One region of the Spiroplasma eriocheiris genome, then DNA from elsewhere that is predicted to be linked to it. Evidence: riboswitches for the same ligand, from Rfam matches in the RefSeq annotation. Region 1 holds a riboswitch; the other holds the start of a gene.

Region 1 (3,203 bases):
GTTATTGCGGCAAAATCAGCTAGTGGTCATTATTAATATAATTCACAAGTTACTGTTACTTTTTTACCGCAAGTAGTAACTTTAAAAACAGATTTGAGTAGCCAAATTATTGTAGGTGAAGTTAATGATCCATCAATTGAAAAAGATGTTTTAAATAATCTTGGCAAGGAAAATCCTAATTTAAAAATTAATCAAATATTAGTTAAGGACTATAATAAATCAGAAGCTAAAATTGTTGTTAAACCAGATAGTACTGTTTATATTCCTGGTGATTCTTTGATGGTTTATTTTAATACTGGTGGGAAAAAATTATTATCGCAAGATTTAATTGAGCCAAATATTGGTAATATTGTAAATAATAAATCTGAAACTATTAGTAAAGCATTGGTTGCTAAAAATAAAGACCTAAAAATCGAAGAAATTGAGTTGTTGTCAATTACATCTTCAACTGCAAAAGTGACTGCAAAAAAAGACAGTAAAATATATGTTTCTGATAATGTAGAACCAATTGAAATTTATTTTCAAGTATATAATCCTAATATTGGAAAAATAAAAAAACAAACTGCTCATTTTGATATGACTAATTTAGGGGGAGTTTGGACTGATTATACCAAATTAGCTGAATTGAAAGATTCAACGATATTATTAAATTTAGGAAAAAAAATTGTTGAGTTAAATCGAGATGGTTCTTTTAAAAAAGATTTCATTGATGTTCCAGAATCTAACATTACATTTTATAAAATTGTGCAGTTGTTAGATGGTAAAATTTATGTTTTTGCTGGTAATTTTAATAATTTGCTAATTTATTCTTTAGAATTGAGTGGATCAATACCTAAGTTAATTTTGCTTAAAAAATTTAGTGGCCCTGATAAGATTCTTTACTTTTTCCCACTTTCTAATGGGCAGTTTTTAGCTGCTAGTGGTAAATATATTTATATTTTTGATTTTGATTGAACACTTAAAAAAACATATGATTTCTATGAAACCTCTAATGACGGTGGGAAAGTTATTGGATTTTTATTAATTAATAAAAATCCAAATTTTGGGGATTTGATAAAAATTGCTACAGAGAGTAATATTTATTCTTGAGAAATTGGATCAGATAATTTTAAACTTTTATCACAAACCGCTACTCTTGTTCAGACTATTGCGCAATTGGATGATGGCACTATTTTGGCTTTCAATTATGGGAGTCATCAAATTTTACAATTGAATGATGATGGTACAATTAGAATTGTGGTTGCTAACATGTTAGAGAGTTATGCTGCTGGTTTTTTTGAGACTTCTGATCATAAATTATTTTTTTCAGTAGTTAGTGCTGATATAAATCATCTTTATTTATATGAATTAAATAATAAATAGTTTATTTAGATGTAAAAAATAAAATAATGTTTGCAATTTTGACAACTTCTTCATATTATTAAGATAACAACTTAAAAAAGCAAATTTTGGATATTACGGGAATTAGGTGCAAGTCCTAGGCTGTCCCAGCAACTGTAATGCTGATGAACACTATAAAAATCCATTGAGATAAAGATCTTGAGAAGGAATAGTAAGTAAAATGAAGCTAAGCCAGTAGACCGATCTAAAAATTTACAAACCAATTATCAATACGATAATTATTATCCCTGGGGTTTGGATAATTAATTGTTTACTAGTAGTTAAAATGAAGGTTGATTTTCTAACCAAAACCTACTAATTAATAATTATTCAAAACGCTCCAAAAGCGTTTTTTTAGTTGTTAAGAACTCATAATTAAAGGAGAACAATATGAATAAAACTAATAAAAAAAATTGAGTAATGTGGTTAATAATTGCCCTTGCGAGTATTATTTTTAGTGCTTCGGTAATCTTAAACATTACATATTTGCCAAAGTATTTTGCATTAAAAAATCGGGTTGATAATACTTTAAAAATAAAAATTAATGCCTACGATGCGACAAAACCGGTCCATGAAATGTTGTTTAGTTCCAACTATGAATCAACAATGTTAACATTAGGAGATTTAATGCAAAATTATCCTGATAGCTTTGCGGTTATTGCCAGTGGTTCTTTAGGACATTGGCTAGAAGGAGTTAATACTAACAAAGGATGAATTAAAAAAACAGCTCATGATTCTGAATATTGAGCAATTACCAGTCCCACAAATTCAAAATGTAAGGGTAATACTGATCCTAAAAGTAATATTTCTGATATTTGTGGGGTAGGGATTGATGATTTATTCTTGAAAAATAATGATGTTTTTAATTTAATGTTAGTTACACAATAAAATTATGAAAAATTTTTGAGGTAAACTAAAAACAAAATTTTTGTTTCATAAGCGTCCTTATACTATTAAAACTTTAATTCAAATTTGCTTAATTCCAATTTATGCGGCGTTAGTTTTTGCGTTAAAAGAAGCAATGGCTTTTTTACCAAACATTGAACCAGTGACATTATTAATTTTATTTGCTGGAGTTTATTTTCCTTTTTATATGAGTTTTAGTATTAGTCTAATTTTTTGCTTTCTTGATGGTTTATACTGGGGTTTTAATTTAAGTTGGTTTTTACCATACTTAATTATTTGGCCACTTTTAGCGGTTATTGGGCGAGTTTGTCGTCCGGTAATTCTCAAATGATGGTGAACATTTATTATTATTGCTGGTCTTTTTGGGTTATTATTTGGTTTTGTTTTTGCTGTTATTAACTGACTAGTAGTGGTCATCATTGGTAACCAAATTAACGGGGGGCAAAGTTTTGCCTTAATTGCCTGATGATTAAACGGATTATCTTATGATGGTATTCACTGTGCGGGAAATATTATGATGGCCGGGGTTTTATTTTATCCTTTAACCAGACTATGAGTTAACCATCTCCAATATTATTTATTTTATGAAGATGATAAACGCATTATTTCCTATAATATTTTTTCCAAAAAAACCCAAGCAAAATTAGAGACGACTTCATCATTTGAAATGAAACCATTAGAACCATTAAGCGAAAACGAAAAAATACAAGAGAGGTAGTTACATTTAAGAATGAAAAAATTATTAACAATATTTACGAGTCTAACTTTATTAACCACTATTACAACACCATTGGTGGGGTGTTTAAATAATCAAACAAACAATCAACAATATCAAGAACCTGCCTGAGTAAAAACTTTTGCGAAAGTGGTTAGTCAAAACAAAGAAGCAGTCAGAGTAGCATATGAAAATTATTATG
Region 2 (3,203 bases), 430 kb from region 1:
GCAGGTTGAAAGCGCCCTAACATCATTTCTTTTAAAATTGCTTGGGCAGCTTTAAAATCACCATCGCCAAAAAATAACGCATTCATTACTACCCGCTCTTCATAAGTTTCTAAATATTGTTGATTATCAAATGTTTTTAAAGCATAGGAGTTAAAAAATTTTAACGCTCCCATAAAACTAGGAAAGTGATGATGATAGTTTTTAGCAAGCGTTGTTAATTTTTCAATTTCTTCTATTTGATATTTATTAATAATTGTTTCATCATAGTATTGTTCTTTTACTAAGTAGGCGATGCGTTCTTTAACATCGCTAAACTTTTTAAGATTTGGTAACACATGGTGGTTTAAATAACTTTCAGCAGCTAACACGTCTAATTGAAAATTATCTTTTCCCCGTTCAAATAGTTTTGATTTTGCATTTAAAGCAATGTATTCTTCATTATCTCCATTATTTGCTAACAGAGAAACTTTATTTGTCTTCATAAATTCTATTCCTTTCAAAAATCACTTAATATTTTTTTGATAGTTTTAACATCTTGGGGAGTTCCTAGTAATTCAAATTGGTATAATAGCGGAACCTGTAATTTTTTGGAAAGAATTGGTCCAGCCACCGCAAAGGTGTCGCCAAAATTAGTATTTCCTGAGGCAATGACCCCACGGCAAAACTGACGATTTTGGTGGTTATTTAAAAATTTAATTACTTGTTTAGGAACTGCTCCTTTATAATCATTGCCTCCACCCCCATATGTGGGACAAATCAAAACATAATCTTTCTCAACTAAGATTTCTTCTGATAAATCATAAGGAATTCGTGTATTTTTAATATTTAGTTTTTGGATAAAGCGGTAAGTATTATTTGATGGTGAGGAAAAATAAACAACATACATTTCACCTGTTGGTTTGGTAACTGATTGATCGGAAACTCTAATAAAATCCTTATGCATAATTATTCCTTGAGTCTAAAATTCTCAATCTTCATCTTCAGTTTCTTCAGTAATCCCCATTACATAAGAAGAACCATTCCCAGAAAAGAAATCATGGTTTTCATCGGCACGGGCTGATAACTGGGTAAAAATCTCGGGGGCAATTCTTGTTTCTTCCTCACTAAAAGGTGATTCATAACCTAAATTTTGTAAAAATTTCCCAGCATTATATAAACTAAAGCGAATCGCATCTTCAGCTAATCCAAATCCTTCATAAAGTTCATGCAAATATTTTTTTTCTAAAATAATTAACTCATTTAGTAAATCAAAAACAAATTGTTTCATTTCTTCCTGTTGCGCGGGTGGTAATTTAGCAACTTTTTGTTGGTATTTATAACCACTATAATAATTATGAATAACTTTGTCTCTTAAAATTAACCGGATAATATCGGAAGTATTTGGGAGCTTACCACGCGCTGATAAATAAAATGGTAAATAAAATCCACCATATAGTAAAAATCCTGGCATTAAAGCAGCGGCGACTTTTGATTTTAGCGGATCATCACCAACATAATATGGAATTAATGCTTGGGCTCGTTCTTGTAAACTTTTTGTATTAATAACTCATTCATGAGCTTCTTCAATTTGCTCACTTGAACATAAAGTTGAAAAAATGGTTCCGTATGATCGCGCATGAACAGCAACCATAAAGGCAAAGTTTGTATAAATAACTTGTTCATGATCGGTCAATGAGTTAGGAATTTGGGCAACATCGCCAACCGTTGCTTGGATTGTATCCAATAATGTTAAACCAGTAAATGTGCGGGTAATTAGTTGTTGCCATTCCGGATTTAAAGTACGTCATGATGTTAAATCATTAGAAACTGGGATTTTTTCTGGTAACCAAAAATTTTGGGTAATTCTGGTTCATACTTCTAAATCTTTATCATCATTAATGACATTTCAGTTAACTGACCGCATTTTCCCCTGAAAATTATTTTGCGCATATTCAAGGGGCGAAAGTGAATTTTGATAATATTTATTTTTTTGTGCTGCCATAATTGCTCCTTTCAAAGATATATTAAAAATATCTATCTAAAATAATTTAGTAATTGCTTAATTAGCGATACTAAAATAAACCCAAAAGTAATCTGGATTTTTATAGTGTTCATCAATATTAATTCCCGTTCAATGCTAATGGGAGTTGTTAATAAATTATGAAGAGTTAACAAAAAACTTGTAATAATCCCTAAAACAACTTTTCCTTGACAACTAAAAAGCATTCACTTCATTAGGGAAAGGAGTACAAATATTTTTAAATTATTTAAAAGTAATCAAAAAAAGCATTCGCAACATTATTAAAGATTACAAAATAATTTTGTTATTTCATTCCCAGGAATAACATAAATTTAGTGAGATAACAGACTGGTTTCCTGGCTTAGCATCATTTTACTAGTTACCCTTCTCAAAGTTTCCTTTAATGGCTATGTAACGTTCATCCGCATCACAGTTGCTGGGACAGCAAGAGAATCTAACTCTTTTCCCAAACATCTATTATTCCAAAGCTATTTAGTTGTAAACATATCTTACTATATTATTTTTAATTTGTAAAATAATAAAAAAAAGAATAATAATTATTCTTTTTTTATCCTTAGTTATAAAGATTTTTCGTTTTCATCAACATTTGATGAAGAAAACTCATATGAGTCAAGGCGAGATATCTTCCCTATTTTAAGTCTTTTTTCTACATTAATTTTTTTCCGTAATAATAATTGCTTTCTTTTTTTAAAGTTTTTTGATTGTGTTACTACTAATTCACCCTCATTAATCTCTTGTTTTCATTTTTCTTGAATTTTGTGAATGGTATTCAAATAATTATCTATTAATTTCTGGTTAAAAACTTGTCCATAATTATTAGCAGTTATAAATCTTAATAATCGGCTTTGAGCATTTAAAACATTTCACAAAAAAATTTCAAATTCCCCAGTATCGCTAAAAATAACATCGGTCATTTTGTGTTCTTTCTTTTGTAACTTTCTATTACTTAAAATTTGTTGTTTAAAATTTTTGAAAAAAGTAGGCCATTTTTCTTTTTTGATATAGCCTCATTCTTGATAACCCATAATTTGAAATTGCTCACTAAAATCGACCATTTCTTTAGTACGAATTTTAAAAGAATTTAAAAATTTAAAATAATGTTGTGCAATATCAATAATAAGAATACGATCATGGAATTTTAAAAGCTCAATTAATTGATTAGTTTCGGTTTTAATTTTATGCA

Evidence for each region. Region 1 has a riboswitch for cobalamin ahead of SERIO_RS01995 (hypothetical protein). Riboswitches for the same ligand answer to the same signal wherever they lie in the genome.
Region 2: linked by a shared signal. The riboswitch ahead of nrdF (class 1b ribonucleoside-diphosphate reductase subunit beta) and the one ahead of SERIO_RS01995 (hypothetical protein) in region 1 are both predicted to bind cobalamin.

Annotation. Positions count from the first base shown of each region.
Region 1 covers NZ_CP011856.1:423,125-426,327, forward strand. Annotated here, with positions in the region: gene SERIO_RS01985 (hypothetical protein) at 1-36, shown strand, start outside; gene SERIO_RS01990 (hypothetical protein) at 94-1,362, shown strand; cobalamin riboswitch at 1,434-1,603, shown strand; gene SERIO_RS01995 (hypothetical protein) at 1,771-2,268, shown strand; gene SERIO_RS02000 (hypothetical protein) at 2,273-3,004, shown strand; gene SERIO_RS02005 (lipoprotein) at 3,017-3,203, shown strand, end outside.
Region 2 covers NZ_CP011856.1:856,092-859,294, forward strand. Annotated here, with positions in the region: gene nrdE (class 1b ribonucleoside-diphosphate reductase subunit alpha) at 1-482, opposite strand, end outside; gene nrdI (class Ib ribonucleoside-diphosphate reductase assembly flavoprotein NrdI) at 488-943, opposite strand; gene nrdF (class 1b ribonucleoside-diphosphate reductase subunit beta) at 959-1,981, opposite strand; cobalamin riboswitch at 2,329-2,492, opposite strand; gene SERIO_RS03895 (hypothetical protein) at 2,578-3,203, opposite strand, start outside.